DNA from 3 places in the Lysinibacillus sp. FSL M8-0216 genome. Region 1 is predicted to be linked to each of the others. Evidence: riboswitches for the same ligand, from Rfam matches in the RefSeq annotation. Region 1 holds a riboswitch; each other region holds the start of a gene.

Region 1 (7,042 bases):
TTTAAACCAGCACCGTATATTTGTAAAGCGCCATTCGCAAGATCTCCCTTTTGTAAAAGCTCAATGCCATCCTTTAAGAAATTTTCACTCTCATCGAAATGACATTCCGCCATGTATTTATCTCCATTATAAAATAATTTCAAATTTTCCATAATGACATACGCTGTTTCTTCACTGATGGAAGCATCAACATTCATTAATAACTGATTAATCGGTTTCACTAACTGAGCGTAATGACTATCATAATTTTCACAAGTCTCTGCAATAGCGTTTCTTAATTCTCTTGCATTCATTCTAACTCCTCCTTAAAAGAAAATTTTATCCATACCTATGAAGTAATTAGCGATTCCTTTTCCCTTTATCTATAAATCGTACTCTATAATTTTCAGAAATATGTTACAATTATATCGGTGAAGGAGGGATTTTGTATGTTTCGTTCAATAGCACCCCCAACAATGTCTTGACAGTAGAATCTACTGTCAAGGCATACAATAACAGTTTGCTCATTTTCAATAGATTCTACTGTGTAGGTTAATGCTTATACGTAGAAAGTAGGAATTGTAATGAGCGGAAAATTAGCGTTTGTATTATCCATGATTATTTTTGGCGCAGTTGGTGTTTTTGCCAAGTATATCCCTTTGTTTTCAAGTGAAATCGCTTTTTGGATGAGTTTGATTGGTGCTTGTTTTTTGATAGTGATTTTTATTTATATAAAGGAAAGTTTAACGAAAAGAAGTATTCTCAAAAATAAGTGGAGATTAATACTTTCTAGTGTTGCCTTATGTGGGAATTGGATTTTCTTATTTCAGGCTAAGAAACAACAATTGCTAATGCTGCACTCAGCTATTATTTTGCACCAGTACTAGTAATCTGTTTATCTCCAATAGTCTTAAAAGAGAAGCTAGTTAGCAGAAAAATACTGTATGTCTGTGTGGCCATTTTTGGCCTATTTTTGATTGTCCAAAGTCAAGGCACTGGAGACAGTAAACATTTTATTGGCATTGTCTACAGTCTTATCGCCGCATGCTTTTATACAGCTCTAACATTTACAAATAAATGTATATGTGGCTTAAAAGAACTGGAAAATACAATTATTCAACTATCTTTAGCAGCTTTTTTCCTTTGTTTTTATATACTTGGGACAACAGGGTTTCAGGTTATGACACTCAGTTTTAAGTCAGTCCTATTATTAATGACATTAGGTATTGTCCATGCAGGGGTTGGATTTTTATTGTTCTTTTGGGGCATGTCAAAGCTGAAAGGGCAAAGTATAGCCATACTTAGCTATATAGCTCCACTAACATCATTAGTCATTTCAACGATGATTATTGGAGAAAAAATGACGCATCTACAAATAATAGGAGCGGTCCTATTATTAGGGTCAACATTGCTAAGCGAGCTAGAAAAAGAATAGGCATACGAGTATCGCATTTAAATATTGACAGAAGAAATATGCTGTCGTAGATTAAAAGTAGTTTAATACAAGCATTAGGTGCCCATTAAGGGAGAATAGGGAATAAAGTGAAAAGCTTTAGCGGACCCGCCACTGTAAAAGGGAGTTTAATAGTGAAGACCACTAGCTCATTGCTGGGAAGGTACTATGAAATGTTGAACTTAAGCCAGGAGACCTGCCTATTTGCTTTAAGTGGATATAGATGATGGAAAAGTCTGTAGTTTATTTGTCATGACAATAAACTACAGGCTTTTTATTTTGTCTTCATGAAGAACGAGAGGAGAAATGACAATGCAATTATTACATGACACAATTCAAAACATTCAAGGCGCTAATAAAAATAGTAGGGAGCAAGCAAGGAAGCGAATAGATATTCTATGTAAGCCGCCAGGTAGCCTAGGTAAATTAGAATCCATTGCTGTGCAACTTTCTGGGATTACAGGACAATTATATCCGGTGATTGATCAAAAGGTGATGATTGTCTGTGCAGCAGATCATGGAGTTTGTATGGAAGGTGTGACGACGAACCCACAAGATGTTACTTTATTTCAAACATTAAATTTTCCAAAAGGAGGTACGGGTGTTTGTGCGATTGCAAGTGTGACGAATACGAAGGTTGTAACGGTAGATGTTGGAGTAAAGGATGATCTTCCACTCAATGCGGGCGTAATCGTTCATAAAGTAAAATATGGTACAGATAATATGGCACAAGGCCCTGCTATGTCTAGAGAGGAGGCCATTCAATCTATTGAAGTGGGGATTCGTGTGGCAACAGATGAAATTATAAAAGGAGCCAATCTACTTGGAACAGGAGAGATGGGCATCGGTAATACAACGCCGAGTACTGCGATTTTAGCTGTTTTGACTGGCTATGACCCAATTGAAATAACAGGGTTTGGAGCAGGTGTTGGTCAAGGAGGAATTGCTCATAAAGCAGAGGTCATTGAAAAAGCAATTACGCTCAACAAGCCCAATCCTAACGATATCATTGATGTTCTAGCTAAAGTTGGAGGGCTAGAGATTGGGGCTATGGCTGGTATCATCCTTGCAGCCGCAAGTTACCGAAAACCTGTTGTGATTGATGGATTTATTTCAACTATTGCTGCGCTTATTGCTTATCAAATTGAACCAAAAGTAAAGGACTTTATTATACCTTCTCATGCATCGGAGGAGCCAGGGGCTAAAATTGCCGCTGAATTACTAGGAGTGGAACCCATGCTAAACATGAATATGCGGCTAGGAGAAGGTTCCGGTGCAACACTAGCCTTTCCTCTATTAGATGCTGCTTGCTCAATGATGAAAAATATGGTGACACTGGAAGAAGCAATGAATCTTTTGGCTAAATAGTTACCGAAAAACAATTAAGCGCAAATAGTTAAGGAACAATTTGCGCTTATTTAATCAATGATAGACTCTATGCCCGATTCAACCTTCGCAAAGGTAAACGCCATTTCATCATATAGGAAAGAATACGTAATGCTGTAATTACCGCAAATAACATATAAAGGAAAATGTCTCCTGTAAAAATATCAAATCCAATAACAAGCCCTGCGAGAGCAGCCCAAACACCATAGACTTCGTCACGAAGAACAAGTGGTTTTCGTCTAGCTAATAAGTCACGCACGATTCCACCACCTGACCCTGTTAAGACCGCAGCTACAATGACAGCACTAATCGGCATATCCAGCTTTACAGCGTAGAGTGCGCCTTGAATAGCAAATGCTGATAAGCCAATTGCATCTGTGAAATTGCCCCAACGATGCCAGTGTTGAATCAAATGATGAGGGAAAATAAAAAATATGGTAATTGCTGCAAGTGCAATTTGAAACATCATATCCTGTCCCCATAATGTTGTGACAGGTAGCCCGATAAGTAAATTTCGGATAGCCCCTCCACCAAAAGCAGTGACGATACCGAGTATATAAACACCGAATAAATCGTATTCCTCTTCCATTGCAATAATTGCCCCAGAAATAGCAAAGGCAATTGTACCAATAATACTAAAAACTTCCCAAGCCATCCCTTTCACCCCTTCTATAAATAAATGAATCTCATTCCTAAAGCAGAAAGATCCTGTAAGTAACAAAATCTATGAATTTAATAGCCAAAATCCATCATTAAATACTCTTCTTGAAATAAGTCCGCACATTAGCTTAGCGTAAATTTCGCTGAGAAACAATAGGCAAGTTTTACAGGTACCTATACAAATTGATAAGATGTTAATGAAATAAAGAAAAACATCTGTTATAAGCGTTCATTACAAGTAGACGATTAGGGAATTCTAGCATAATCGAGGTCCATTTAGATTCAAGTTTACGGAATGATATGCATGACAATTGTGAAATGGAGAAGAAAAAGAATGACGTTTACATCTAATTTATCAGCATCGACGCTATCTTTAGCGGCAACAATAGAAGAGAGAGTGAGACCTTTTCATGCTAAGGTGGAAGAGATGGCGTTTTATAACCAGCAAAAAGTGCTAGCGGCATTTCGAAAACATCAAGTTAGTGATTATCATTTACACCCATCCAATGGCTATGGCTATGACGATGAGGGACGCGATAATTTAGAGCGTGTCTATGCCGAGGTGTTTGGAGCTGAGGCTGCCATTGTTCGACCGCAGATTATTTCAGGGACACATGCAATTACGCTTAGTCTATTCGGTGTGCTACGTCCTGGTGATGAGCTGCTGTATATTTCTGGTCAGCCATATGATACGTTACAATCCATTGTCGATGGTGGTGACAAAGATACAGGTTCCCTGAAAGATTATCAAATCGGTTATTCACATGTTGATTTACTGGATAATCAAACCATCGATTGGGCCGGTGTGAAAGGGGCCATAACAGCAAAGACGAAAATGATTGCCATTCAACGATCAAAAGGCTATGCAACACGTCCATCCTTTTCTATTGCAGAAATTGCTGATATGTGTGCAAACATTCGTAAGTTAGCACCGGAGGCCATTATTTTTGTTGATAATTGCTATGGTGAATTTGTAGAAAAGCAAGAGCCTACAGAGATTGGTGCTGATTTAATGGCAGGCTCCCTCATTAAAAATCCTGGTGGAGGATTAGCGAAAATTGGAGGCTATATTGCAGGCAGAGCAGATTTAGTGGAGAAATGTGCGTACCGGATGACATCACCAGGGATTGGGGCAGAAGCAGGAGCGACATTAAATACATTAGGTGATTTTTATCAAGGATTTTTCCTAGCTCCACATGTTGTATCACAAGCGTTAAAGGGTGCCATTTTTACGGCTGCTATGCTGGAGGAAATCGGGATGAATACATCTCCAAGTTACCAGGCACATCGGACAGATTTAATACAATCGGTTTCTTTCCAAACCGCACAGCAAATGATCGCCTTTTGTAGGGAAATACAAGCCAACTCGCCAATTAATGCTCATTACGCACCAGAACCAGCCTATATGCCAGGCTATGAAGATGATGTCATTATGGCAGCGGGAACATTTATTCAAGGCTCTAGCATAGAGCTTACAGCAGATGGTCCAATACGTCCGCCTTTTACAGCCTTTATACAGGGTGGACTAACATATGAGCATGTAAAATTTGCCATTTGTAGTGCGGTACAAGCTATTCAAAAATAGAGAGGAGGAAATGGACAAACCGTAAATTTGAATAGTTTTTTACAATTTTCTCTCGGATTGAAAAAAATAGTGCCAACCATGTTAGGAAACCTAACATGGTTGGTTGACAGTGAAAAAATTTCGTTATATGATAAGCGGGTATTGGAGGAGGACTTAAATGAGTCGTGAAATTAGACGAACTATGCCGTTATTATCAATGAGTATTGTAATGCAATTAACTGAGCTCTCGGCACGACAAATTCGTTATTATGAAGAACACCATTTAATTGAGCCGCACCGAACAGAAGGCAACCGTCGAATGTTTTCATTAAATGACGTCGACACATTGCTTGAAATTAAAGACTACTTAGAACAGGGTATGAATATGGCGAAGATTAAAAAAATATTTGCTAAAAGGAAAGATCCTGTTGCTACAATTGAAGAACAAGATTTAAGTGATTCTGAATTACGTCAAATTATGCGCGAAGAAATGCGACAAGCACAGCGCATGCAAAAATCATCCATCCGACGAGGGGATTTATCTCGATTCTATTAAAAATAGGGTAGGGTAAACATAAAAGCTAGACAAATTATAGGAGTGTGGAAAACTGTGGGTAAATACACAAAAGAGGACATTAAACGTCTCATCGAAGAAAAGAACGTAAGCTTTATTCGTTTACAATTTACAGATATTCTTGGCACAATCAAAAACGTTGAGATTCCTGTAAGTCAATTAGACAAAGCAATGGAAAATAAAATGATGTTTGATGGCTCATCTATTGAAGGCTTCGTTCGAATCGAAGAATCAGATATGTATTTATATCCTGATCTTGATACTTTCGTAGTATTCCCTTGGACTTCCGAAAAAGGGAAAGTAGCACGTCTTATCTGTGATGTATATACTGCGAAAGGCGAACCGTTTGCTGGTGACCCACGTAACAACCTAAAACGTATTCTTAAAAAAATGGAAGATATGGGCTTCTCAAGCTTCAATTTAGGGCCAGAGCCTGAATTCTTCTTATTCAAATTAGATGCAAAAGGCGAACCAACATTAGAAGTAAATGACCATGGTGGTTACTTCGACTTAGCTCCAACAGATCTAGGTGAAAACTGCCGTCGTGATATCGTATTAGAGCTAGAAGAAATGGGCTTTGAAATCGAAGCTTCTCACCATGAGGTTGCTCCTGGACAACATGAAATCGACTTTAAATATGCGGACGCTGTTACAGCTTGTGACAATATCCAAACATTTAAATTAGTAGTGAAAACAATCGCTCGTAAACACGGTCTACACGCTACATTTATGCCAAAGCCATTATTTGGTGAAGCAGGTTCTGGTATGCACTTCAACGTGTCGCTATTTAAAGGTAAAGAAAATGCATTTTATGATGAATCTACAGAATTAGGACTATCTAGTACAGCTATGCAATTTATGGCTGGTGTCCTTGCACACGTACAAGGTTTCACAGCGGTTACAAATCCAACAGTTAACTCTTATAAACGTCTAGTACCAGGTTATGAAGCACCATGTTATGTAGCATGGTCAGCACAAAACCGTTCACCACTTATTCGTATTCCTTCAGCACGTGGCCTTTCAACTCGTGTAGAAGTTCGTTCAGTGGACCCTTCTGCAAACCCATATTTAGCAATGGCTGTTATTTTAGAGGCAGGTCTAGAAGGTATTCGTCAAAACTTGACGCCACCAGCAGCTATTAACCGCAACATCTACGTGATGTCAGAAGAAGAGCGCCAAGCAAATGGCATTGAAAACCTACCAGCGGCACTTGATGATGCTTTAACATTATTGGCTAAAGATCAAGTAGCACAAGCTGCTTTAGGTGAGCATATTTACGCTAACTTTAAAGAAGCAAAAGAAATCGAGTTCGATATGTATCGTACAACTGTACATCAATGGGAACGCGATCAATATTTAAAAATGTATTAATAACGCATAAAACCGAGTACCTCTGAGAGAGGCTACTCGGTTTTTGTTTTGTTTG
Region 2 (5,088 bases), 1.0 Mb from region 1:
AAAGATCCACAACACAGATATTGAAATGGAGTTAACAGATCCTACTGCTATATGGTTTTACGAATCTCAATTAAAAGAAGCAGAAGAAAGAGGACAAGTACTTAGAGCAAAATTAACTGATCAGGGAACAATCTACTATACAATAGGAGAGCTAAATATAGAGAGGGCTGCTAGGCTATTTTATGAAATGTTAAAAGAACAAGGGAAAATCTAATAAGAACTTTGTATTTATTTGAGTGTATTAAAAGGTAATATCAGCCTTACCTCGAATAATGTTGTAAGAGGTGATTGTAATGGAGGATAAGGTGTATTGGAAATGTGATTATACGTACTTTGAAAAAGGCGAAGTCAAAACTACTGAATATAAATCGCCTAAGCAATATGATAATTCATACAATATAAATGTGATTGCTAAGATATTAGCGAGAGAGATTAAAAATGAAACAGGTCGTACAGTAAAAAGTTTTATTAGGTTCGTGGAAAGCCCAGTGGTAAGGAAAAAGATAAATCAGGTTGGGGACATTAAAGTTAAAAATGGAGCAAGTCTAAGTGAAATTGTTTATAATGTGGCTACGACAGAAGAAGAATTAAAAGAAGTAGAGAAAAATAGAAAGAATTTAGAAGATTTAATGGTTAATATGTTCCTTCATTATTATAAATCGAAAAGAGATAATAAAAACCTATAAGGTTTATTTAATGTAGTTTAAGGGGATGATGTGAATGGGGAAGATAGTTACTGAAGAAGAATTCATGAAAGGCTGTTTGAAATTAGCTCCACCTAATTCAAAGATAAGGAAAATTGAGAAGGATGGATATACATTTTTTCAAATAGGGGATCTAAATATAGATAGAGCTGCTAGATTATTTAAAGATTTAATTAAATAATAGTATTTTTTTAAAAGAGGTTATTCTTGATGGATAGCTTCTTTTTGTTTACTTCTTAGATAAATCAATTATTACTTGCTTATAAAATTAATTCTCCCCTTTAATGTATTAAATTGGTATAATTGTACTAATAATGTATGAGGGAGAGAATTAATTGAAAAAGTTAAAATTTATAATTCCATTGTTGTTTTGTTTGTTAATTGGATTAGGTATGAATAACGCTAGTGCATCAGAAGGAGTATCAATTTATATAAACGGTGAGAAACAATCGTTTAGTAATCAAGCAGTAATAGAAAACGGTAGTACATTAGTTCCTTTAAGAGGTATTTTTGAATCACTTGGTGCTAATGTCCAGTGGAATCAATCTACTCAAACAATTGACGCTTCAAAAGGTAATACAAAAGTATGGCTGAAAATAGGTTCGAAAAATGCTAAAGTAAATGATAATGCTATAAATTTATCTGTTCCAGCACAAGTTAAGAGTGGAAAAACACTTGTTCCACTTAGATTTATTAGTGAGTCATTAGGGGCAAATGTCCAATGGAATCAAAAAACTCAAACGGTAACAATTACTGGAGATTCAAATAATAAAAAAACGGAAAATGAAGAAAAGAAAGTTCCAACTTTAAAAATTGGCGAGACTTTTTCAGATGATCAAATAGAAGTTACACTTAAAAAAGTGGAATATGTAGATGGTGTTGATAAGGGATTTAATGTTTATTTATCTGTAACTAATAAATCTGAAAAGCCGTTAATTTATCCTGGTGGATTGCGATTTAAAATTAATGAGTCTAAATATGAAAAAGAAATAAATGACATTGGATATATAAATCATTTTAATTCAAAAGGATATATTTACAAAGGGGAAACAACGGAAGGACATTATCAGTATCTCTTTGACAAAGATATATCAATTAAAGAAATAGAATATAACACAGGGATTGTTAATTATCCTAAAGCAAAGTGGATTGTTGAATAAATAATTAGGTCGCCTTTTGATAGGTGGCTTTTTTAATTGCCTTCCTTTTCCAATTTCTTGACAGTAGGTAAACTACATATTACAATTTAGTTTGATAGTCAGTAAGGAATATTTACTCTACTATTTCTGACATCTTTTAAACGGCTAGAAATCAACTGAATAGCGTGTAGTAATAGGTGTAAATTGCGTGCAATTTGCTTAAAAGGGAAGTCGGTGTGAATCCGACACTGTCCCGCAACTGTAAATGTGAGCGACTTTTCAGCAACCACTGTCAAATGATGGGAAGGGGAAAAGTGGCGATGACCATGAGTCAGGATACCTGCCTAGTTACGAGTACACACCATAAACCTACGAGGAATAGGAGGTGGCATGTTGACAAAACAGAATGCTCTGTTCGTCACAGTACGTCATACGCCCAAAGTTCATGAAAGGGTTCATTTTAGAACTCCTTCACATTTACTTAGGGTTTGTTTGGCATTGTGTGATGAAGCACATTAAAGCGAAGGATTTCCTCAAACATAGTAGGAAGTCCTTTTTGTTTTGAAAATATGTACGCAAAGGGGATGCACATAGGATGAATATTCATGCAACGACAACACAGGAAACGCCTTTTGTAGATATGACGATTTGTAAGCAGCCACGGACAGAAATTGCTAAGAAAGCGAAAACAAGAATGGTGGTCGAATCACTAATTGATCAATTATTAGCAACGAGACTGATTCGCAACGATCGTTTTTTTGAGCAAATCTTATATAATAAAGACATTATTTGGATACAAAATGGGGAGGTAGAAGGCCATCTTTTTGCTCAGGCGAATTTAACGGATCAACTGAAAACGAAGACGAATAGCTTTATGATGTATATGCCAACCAACCCTATTGTTTATGAGGTGAATGGGGAGCAGTACCACTTAATTACACGCATTGATTCAACACGAGCAAAGCCTAATCTTGACCGTCTTTCACAGGAGCCCAATCCAGTGTTAAGCGCTGCACGTGTCAATGATTTACTATGCTCGATTGTCATACGTTTTTATGAAACGTATATGAACGATTTAGAGCAAATTCCTCATCAGGATAAACTAATTGCATTTGCACAGCAGGAATACACGCAGTTTCTTCAAGCCGTTAAGGAATTAAATGATTATCACTTTAATTGGCATCCACGTGGGAACGGCCACGAGCTATTATTAACATTAATTGATCAACTACAAATATTAAAAAGTCAGCCTGGAAAAGTAGTTATCGACTTCACGAATACGCAAGGTTATGTGGTGGTTGAACCTGCCTATCCGGTGCACAAGCCTTCAAAGAAAGCTGTTGGTGCCATATAAAAGCAAGCCCTCCATGAAGCGGAGGGCTTGCTTTATTTTTTGTAGGGATATTCTACCTTCATCTGAAGTACTAGTTCAACAGATTTGCCATGCTAGTACATGAACTTAGCTCTGACAATGCATGGCTGCTTGCGCCTCTTGCCAAGGGACAGAATAGCCTTTACCTTTTGAACAAAAAATGCTAGAAGAACTGTATTCAGGGTCGGCATTTTTATCATAGCCTATTTGAGATATTACTTCTTCTGCATGATGACACAAATCATAGCCATCAAATTGGAGGGTAAGCGCACCTTTCCCATTTGTATAGGCGGCAAAAATCGTGCTATAGCTCATGAAGGTCGCTACTGGTGCACGTCCTGTTAATACAACTTCTGTTTCAGTGAGTACAGGGTCGTCGAAGGTGCCAGCAGCCTGTTGAATGTCGGTCATCATACGGCCAATAAAGTCATTGGAAGCCTTCATTTTAAAGCGATAATACGGCTCAAGCAGGACGTTCTGTGCTTGTTCCAGTCCTTGGCGCAGTGCTCGGAAAGTGGCTTCTCGGAAATCACCGCCAGACGTATGTTCATTATGTCCACGTCCCGTTAAAAGCGTAAAATGAATATCTGCTACTGCGTAGCCTGTGAGTAAGCCATGATGATCACGTTCAAACAAATGCTTCTCTACGAGGCGCTGGTTGCCCACTGATAAATCATCCGCATGGCAGGCATTGCTAAAGGTAATGCCAGTCCCACGTTCATTTGGCTGCATTAATAAATGAATTTCTGCATAATGCTTAAGTGGTTCAAAATGTCCGTAGCCTGTAACGGTTGTCGCAATTGTTTCCAAATATAATATTTGCGGCTCTCCAAAAGAGATGTTTAATGTAAAGCGCTTCAATAATACTTCTATCAGTACCTCTAACTGAATGACACCCATTATATGCACATGGATTTCCTGAAACTTTTCCTGCCATACGACACGCAATGATGGCTCCTCGGCCTCTAGTAGACGGAAAATCTTTAATACTTCTTTAATATGTTGCTCACCCTCATATTGAACTTTTGCCTGTAATGTAGGGACAAGCTCATAGGGCTGTGATAGCGTGTTACTGCCAATGCGATCGCCAATGTGTGCCTGGCTGAGCCCTTTAACAGCGAAGATTTCACCAGCCTCAACATGCTGAACAGTTTCAAAACGGCTGCCGTTATAAAGACGAATTTCTGTTACTTTCTCTGTAAGGTCTCCAAACGTAAATTCATCTCGAACATGTAATTTGCCTGTTAAAGCCTTGATGAATGTTAAACGCTGATGGCCATCATGTCGTATTTTAAAGACCTCTCCTTGAAACGGTGCTTCCGGCTCGAAGTGAGTACCCGTTATGAGTGGAAGTTGAGCAATCAATTCTTGAATGCCTTCATCTTTTAATGCCGAACCAGTAAAGCAGGGGAAGGCGGATTCATTTTTAATCATCGATTGTAGGTGCTTCATACACAGGCCATGCTCCAATGCTTCATTCAAAAAGGCATCCAGGAGCTTTTCATCACGCTCCGCCAGCCATTCCATGATTGTGCTGGAAACATAATTCTCCTGAAGTGGTTCATCGACGAATAATACATGTTCCGAGAAATCTTTATGGAGCTGGGTCATCACAGCCCTTACATCTGCTCCGTCACGATCTATTTTATTAATAAAAAAGAATGTAGGGACATGATAGTTTCGTAAAAGCTGCCATACCGTTTCAGTATGACCTTGAATACCCTCTACCGCACTTATAATAATGATGGCATAATCCATGACACGGATGGCACGCTCCATCTCTGGGGAGAAATCGACATGTCCTGGTGTATCAATCAACGTATATGTATCGTCGCCAATAGTCATGCGTCCTTGCTCGGCAAATATCGTAATG
Region 3 (7,042 bases), 1.8 Mb from region 1:
CCCGCCATACCATAAACGCCTGCATCTCCACTCGAAATGACCGAAACAATACTTCCTGCCTCTGCTTGACGAACGGCCTCCTGAGCACGTGACACTTCCTCTGTCATACCTGTACTGACAATGGATTTTGCGCTGACTAAATCTTGAATCAGTTCAACATAGGTTTTATAGCCTATGATCATGTCACTTTGTTGTAAAGCCTCTACTGCACGTGTCGTAATATGCTTAAAGTCTCCAGGCCCAAAGCCTACTACGAAAATTTTCCCTTTTTGCGCCATGTTTTTACCCCTCTTTCACCTTTTCAATCCCTTTAATGGCTGTTGTTTGCGCTGTTCGCTGTAATGTCCCTTCTCGAAGTGTAAAAACATGATCGTTATATAAGGATTCATGATGCAAATCCTGTACAAGTGTTCTAGCATGCTCCGTTGACGGTACACGATACCAATTCCCCTGAGGGTAAGCAATCACAACACAAGCATCCTTGCATCGTCCATTACAGCGCGTTCTTGTCGTATGTATTTCTTTATCTAGTGCGTTACGCTGTATTTCATCTCGTATAGCTTGGGTAATTTCCTCCCCATCCTTGTTCATACAGCTACTGCCATTGCAAATAAAGAGATGTGTTTTCATCCCCTCTAAATTCCACGTTGTCATCTTATATCTCCCCTCATTTGCTTTTGGAAAAAAGAAAAAACCTTTACTCTGCCGAAGAGTAAAGGTTTGTAGAAGCCAAATAAAAACGAATAGATTGAAAGACAGATCCTCGCTTTTGCTTCAACTTCTCCCTCCGAAAAGTTTGCATGCACAATCTGATAAGCAGGTTTCCTGACTTAAGCTTCATTTTACTGTCGCACCTTCCCTAGTTTGCACAGGTGGCATTGCGATTTCATCAGCTATTACAGTAGCGGGGGCTGTATTGGACTTTCACCAATTTCCCTATTATCTCGAGTTCTTCGAGCACTTATCGACGTTTTATATGAAATTTTTAATCGTATACATAATAGAAAACTGTCTTAATCATATCTTATTATTTTAAAATTTCAATATTTCTTTAAAAAATCATGACAAATTTATCAATTTCATAGGAGGGGTGAAAGCTATTAAAAATTTGAATTTGCCTTCTTTAATCCTAAAAAACGTTAGTTATCAGAATTTTCGACATTGATATTCTATTTTTAATTTTTTATAAAAAAAGTATAGCATAATTATGGAAATTCGTGATACACTTTGTCGTGAAATCTCACAACTTACTATTTTTCGGTGTAAAATGCTCGTCATTTTGCTTAAAAGGGAAGCCGGTTTAAGTCCGGCGCGGTCCCGCCACTGTAATAGGGAGCTTTATAGAAAATGTCACTGTCCAATGGATGGGAAGACCTATAAAGTGTTGAACTAGAGCCAGGAGACCTGCCGAACATAAGTGATCGTTTCAGCCTACGAGGATAGGTGTGCGGCTTAGCAGATGAAAATGTTATTTGCTTTTTTAGCTATGCACTTTTCCAACAACGGAAAAGTGCTTTTTTATTACGCACGCTACATTCTAAAAATCTATTTACAGTTTGGAGGAAAAAAATTGAAGCTGTCTTGGTGGAAACTTAGTTATTTTCTATTGGCTTTTTTAATGGTGCCAAAGCGTGCCTTCGCCATGCATATCATGGAAGGTTTTTTACCAATCGAATGGGCTATTTTTTGGTGGGTAATCTCCATCCCATTTATTATTTTAGGATTGCGCTCTATTCGTAAAACAATTGATGAAAACCCTGAAACAAAAATGATTCTGGGGCTGTCCGGTGCGTTTGCCTTTGTCCTATCAGCCTTAAAAATCCCTTCAGTTACAGGGAGCTGCTCACATCCAACAGGAGTAGGTCTCGGAACAGTATTATTTGGACCGTTAGCCATGAGTGTCATCGGGACAATTGTTTTATTATTTCAATCTTTACTTTTAGCTCATGGTGGGATCACAACATTAGGGGCTAATGCATTTTCGATGGCTATTGTAGGACCGTTTATCGCCTACTTTGTATTTAAAGGGGCAAAACAATTGGGGTTATCGTTTTCATTAGCTGTTTTCTTTGCGGCCATGCTTGGGGATTTAGGTACATATGTGGTGACTTCCATTCAATTAGCACTAGCCTTCCCATCTGAAGTTGGAGGCTTTATGGCTTCCTTTACAAAGTTCGCAAGTATTTTTGCCTTAACACAAATCCCATTAGCTGTGAGTGAAGGAATATTAACAGTTATTGTCATGAACTTCTTGAAAAAATATAATATTAGCGAATTAAAATCTTTACGTGTTTTCTCTACAAAGGAGGCGCACTAATATGAAACGAAATTTATTACTTTTAGCAATCGTCGTACTATTGGCGATTATCCCTCTTTTCGTCCAAAAAGGAGCAGAATTTGGAGGAGCCGACGGTGAAGCAGAAGCAGCCATTGGGGAGATCAATGCAGAATATGAGCCATGGTTTGATAGTTTGTGGGAACCACCTAGTGGTGAAATTGAAAGCTTATTATTCGTGCTACAAGCAGCTATTGGTGCTGGTTTTATCGGCTACTTTATTGGCTATATGCGTGGCAAGCATAAAGAAGGTTAAGGATTATGTTACTCATTGATAAGTATGCGTATCTCAATAAGCTAGCGTTCGTTCATCCGCTAGAAAAAATGATATTTTCATTAGGACTACTTTTATTCACGCTTATTATGAGAGATGAACGACTTTCACTCATTACATTTTTTGTAATGAGTGCTTTTATCATTTGGGGCGCGAAAATTCCACTAAACTATTATGCGAAGCTATTATTACTACCTGGTTTTTTCTTATTCACAAGTCTCTTATCAATCATCATTTCGATAGCTCCAGCAGCGCATACATTACCAGCCCATATGGGGGCATTTACGTATATGAACTGGACAATTTTTATTGGGAGAGCCAGTATCGCTACCGCCCAGCAACTATTCTTTATTGTACTTGGCAGTATAAGTTGCTTATATTTTTTAGTTTTAACGACATCTGTACAAGGAATTTGTTATGTGCTTCGACAATGGCGGCTACCTACTTTATTAGTTGAGCTAGTAGAACTCACCTATCGTTTTATTTTTATTTTTTTAGAAAGCATGCAAAAAATTCATTTGGCCCAGCAAGCCCGGCTTGGCTACCACTCACCCATGCAATGGTTACGTTCAGTGTCTATGCTAATTGCCGCGTTGTTTATTGAAATGTTTCAGCGCAGTCGAGAGCTTAATCATGCCATGCTGGCGCGTGGTGGTGAAACGGTTTATTGGCATGAAACGGGCGCCTATAGCAAAAAAAACTGGCTTGGTATAACGGCTATTTTTTTATTCCTCATCGTATACGGAGGGTACTTCTCATGACAGCATTTTATTTTAAACTAAACAACCTGTCATATGCCTATGCAGATGGTACGAAGGCTTTGACAGATATTACATTAAACATTCCAAAAGGGAAAAAAATCGCTATACTCGGTCATAATGGAGCAGGAAAATCCACTTTATTTCAGCACCTTAATGGTATTTTGAAACCAACAGCTGGGACCATTTCATTTGATGGAGAAAAACTTCAATATAATAGAAAGGCATTAAAGGCTCTTCGCCAACAGGTTGGAATCGTCTTTCAAGATGCTGATAATCAGCTTTTTTCAGGAACTGTTAAGCAAGATATAGCCTATGGTCCAATGAATCTAGGATGGCCTACGGAAAAAATTGAAGAAAAAATAGCATGGGCTGTTGCACAAACTGAAGTGACAGAGCTACTAGATAAACCCATCCACTTTTTAAGCGTAGGGCAGAAAAAGCGTGTGGCCATGGCAGGTGTATTAGCGATGGAACCGACTGTCCTTTTATTAGATGAACCAACAGCGGGTCTTGATAGCTATTACGCTACACAAGTTTTTCAATACTTAGCCAAAGTAGAAGACCATGAAAAAACGATTATCCTTGCGACTCACGACATTGCCCTTGCCTATGAATGGGCCGATCAAATTATGGTCATGGAGGCAGGAAAAATTATTTATAATGGTGACCCTGTCGCCTTATTTTATGAAGAAGAATTGCTAAAACGGGCACATCTTGAACGACCATGGGTATTTGACATGGCTTTGGCTCTACAAAAAAAGAAATTATGGCACGAAAATATTTCAATTCCTCGCTCTAAGCATGACTTACTGCAATTGATCGAACAGCTATATGTAGAGGCGTAATGGTATCATCCATAAAAAGTAACGGACAGTTCGTTTTTAAATCGCAGAGAAAAATTTTCCTCATTTGCGAAACTTTTCTAACGTTTAACCGTATTAGTATAGTCGAGACATATTATAGAACATCAAGGAGAGATACAATTGAAAAGTTGGTTTAAAAAATCAGTCGCTGTCGCAGCATCCGCTGCATTAATGGTTCCTGTCGCTTCAGCTTTTGCTGAGGAGACACCACAACAAAGTGCGAAGAACGTATTAGCAAGCAATTCACAACATGCAGGTAAGAATCTTACAAATGAAGACAAATGGATGAGTAAGGATACGATTATTATCAAGCATTCTGGCCTTGATAAAAACGTACATAAAAAAATCGGATCTAAGGTCATCCGCTCCATTCCTTCATTAGGCTATGATGTGATTCAACTTAACAAAGGTGTATCCATAGAAAAAGCCGTCTCTTACTATTTAAAGCAGCAAGGGATTTCAAGTGTATCCCCTAGTTATGTCTATCATTCTTTCAACAAAGAAACTGACCCAAAGAAACAAGATATGTATCATCTAAGCCTCTTGCAAATGGATCAGGCTCTAGCATTAGCTGGGGAACATGACGTAACAGTAGCTGTCATCGATTCTGGTGTTGATTTTAAACATCCCGATCTAAAATCTCAAGTACTCACACCTTATAATGCAGCTGCACCGGCAAATACATCTTATCCAGGTGATCATGGAACACATGTTGCTGGGATTATTGCCGCAGCTAAAGACAATGGCATTGGTGGACATGGAATTAATCCACAAGCGAAGCTACTACCTATTGATGTCTTTAACGGAAAAGAAGGAGCAAATGATTTTATCATTGCACAAGGTATTCTGTACGCCATTGAGCAAGGTGTTGATGTCATTAATATGAGTTTAGGAGGCTATGGTGAATCACCACTTATGCAGGATGCTGTTCAAAAAGCTATTGATAGTGGCATTACGATTGTCGCAGCGGCTGGTAATGAGTCGACGGATGAATATTCCTTCCCTGCTTCCTATGAAGGTGTAATTAGTGTTGGTTCCACGAATGATCGTAATAAGCTATCAAGCTATTCCAATTATGGTCCCTCTGTCGATGTCGTGGCTCCTGGCGAAGACATCTACAGTACTGTACACGATGACAAAAAAGGATCATCTTTTGTTAAGTTTAGTGGTACTTCCATGGCATCTCCCGTAGTGGCAGGCATCGTGTCCCTACTTAAATCAAAGCATCCGAATTTAAAGCCACATGAAATTGAAGCAATTCTTGAAATAACAGCACAAGATTTAGGTAAAAAGGGTTATGATCTTACTTATGGTCATGGGCTTGTCGATCCAGTGAAAGCCTTACAGTTCGATTTAAATAAATTACCTAAACATTATTCTGAATCTAAAGAAGAGCGTATTAAAAATGCCAAAGTTCTTGCTAAAAATACATTAAATATTGAACAAGGTGTTTTCGAACAGCAAGACGAGAAAAAATGGTACAAGGTTGAGTTAGAGGCAAATGAGTATGCTCAGCTAACATTAAAAGGCGCTGATCAATACGACTATGCCTTCGATTTATACTTTTACCCTACTAATGAACAAGGTGAAGTAGAGCCTATTAAAGTTAATGATGTTCGTGTAGGAAAAAAAGAAGGTCACCTTTTTAAAGCAGACCAAAAAGGAACGCTGTTAATTGGTGTGAAAGATCATAATGGTAGTTATAGCTTAAAAGGGAAATCTACTTATATCTTTACAGCACAAACTGCGAAAAACTCGAATTTGCCAATTGATGCTTTAAATAAGTCTTCAATGCAGCCTATTAAAAAATTCCCATATAATACGGCAGGTAAAAACTATACCCTACTGTCCAAAGATCAACAAAAGGATCAAGATTATTTTACGTTTTCAGTAACAAAACCAACAACATTGAAGTTTGATTTATCTGGAATTCCAGGTGTTACTGCCTCTATGGATCTTTACTTAAAAGAGGATTTCAATCCGATCCCACCAGAAGAGATAAAGCAAGCTAAAAAAGAGGAAATTGAAGAAGAGGAAGCCTTCCCTATTCAAAGTTCCTACGGTGCAGCTAAAGGTGAAGCCGTTAGCATGATTATCGATGCTGTTCCAGATCAAGAATACATTTTAAGTGTATCTAATGAAAGTAATAGCGAGTTTTCAATGGAGATGTTTTTCAGTGGTGGCATTGAAAAAGAGGAAACAGTCAGTGAGTCTATGATTCCATACACATTAAAAGGTGAGGTTGTTACACTTCCACCCGATGAGGATGGACTACCTTTAGAGGAAGCCATGTACGACGAAAACATCTCTCTCGACCAATTACCAATAACGCCAAGTACAACAAAAAAGCGAAATGAAATTGAAGGCATGATGAGTATGCTCATGAATTCCTTTACAACGGACAATTTAGAAAATGTTGATCCGATTATTAAGCAAGCTATTCGCTTCAACATTGGTGAGGATCAAAAAGCTTATTTCCAAACAGAATATGATGAGGACTACTTCTTATTTAAAACAAAGGAAGATGCCCTTTATAGTTTTAGCTTTAACAAAGGTGCTGGCCAAATGCCTGCTGGTACTGTCTTTGAATACGATGAAAAAGCAAATGAACTAATTCCTGTTTCGTCCTTAACCAATGATTTGGGCTTACTTTCATTGCTTCTTGGCTCAGCCGGCAATGAAAACGATGCAAAAGTGATGGCATTGAAAAAGGACAAAACATATGTAGTAGCCGTTGTAAATGCTGGGGAACGTTCTATTGAGCCATATACGTTGAAAACAAGTAAAATCGGTGATATTCCAAAAGATT

The links. Region 1 has a riboswitch for cobalamin ahead of cobT (nicotinate-nucleotide--dimethylbenzimidazole phosphoribosyltransferase). Riboswitches for the same ligand answer to the same signal wherever they lie in the genome.
Region 2: another riboswitch for cobalamin. It lies ahead of MKX57_RS11100 (hypothetical protein); the one in region 1 lies ahead of cobT (nicotinate-nucleotide--dimethylbenzimidazole phosphoribosyltransferase).
Region 3: another riboswitch for cobalamin. It lies ahead of MKX57_RS14660 (energy-coupling factor ABC transporter permease); the one in region 1 lies ahead of cobT (nicotinate-nucleotide--dimethylbenzimidazole phosphoribosyltransferase).

The regions. Positions count from the first base shown of each region.
Region 1 is NZ_CP152007.1:1,230,642-1,237,683, forward strand. Features, by position in the region: gene MKX57_RS05710 (hypothetical protein) at 1-293, opposite strand, end outside; gene MKX57_RS05715 (hypothetical protein) at 564-866, shown strand; gene MKX57_RS05720 (DMT family transporter) at 932-1,414, shown strand; cobalamin riboswitch at 1,474-1,651, shown strand; gene cobT (nicotinate-nucleotide--dimethylbenzimidazole phosphoribosyltransferase) at 1,745-2,800, shown strand; gene MKX57_RS05730 (trimeric intracellular cation channel family protein) at 2,868-3,473, opposite strand; gene MKX57_RS05735 (methionine gamma-lyase family protein) at 3,813-5,063, shown strand; gene MKX57_RS05740 (MerR family transcriptional regulator) at 5,221-5,598, shown strand; gene glnA (type I glutamate--ammonia ligase) at 5,653-6,987, shown strand.
Region 2 is NZ_CP152007.1:2,257,829-2,262,916, forward strand. Features, by position in the region: gene MKX57_RS11080 (hypothetical protein) at 1-214, shown strand, start outside; gene MKX57_RS11085 (hypothetical protein) at 294-686, shown strand; gene MKX57_RS11090 (hypothetical protein) at 721-885, shown strand; gene MKX57_RS11095 (copper amine oxidase N-terminal domain-containing protein) at 1,040-1,864, shown strand; cobalamin riboswitch at 2,022-2,206, shown strand; gene MKX57_RS11100 (hypothetical protein) at 2,439-3,197, shown strand; gene MKX57_RS11105 (translation factor GTPase family protein) at 3,303-5,088, opposite strand, start outside.
Region 3 is NZ_CP152007.1:2,984,819-2,991,860, forward strand. Features, by position in the region: gene cobJ (precorrin-3B C(17)-methyltransferase) at 1-278, opposite strand, end outside; gene MKX57_RS14655 ((2Fe-2S) ferredoxin domain-containing protein) at 283-654, opposite strand; cobalamin riboswitch at 798-980, opposite strand; cobalamin riboswitch at 1,242-1,427, shown strand; gene MKX57_RS14660 (energy-coupling factor ABC transporter permease) at 1,571-2,317, shown strand; gene MKX57_RS14665 (energy-coupling factor ABC transporter substrate-binding protein) at 2,319-2,591, shown strand; gene cbiQ (cobalt ECF transporter T component CbiQ) at 2,597-3,370, shown strand; gene MKX57_RS14675 (ATP-binding cassette domain-containing protein) at 3,367-4,215, shown strand; gene MKX57_RS14680 (S8 family peptidase) at 4,354-7,042, shown strand, end outside.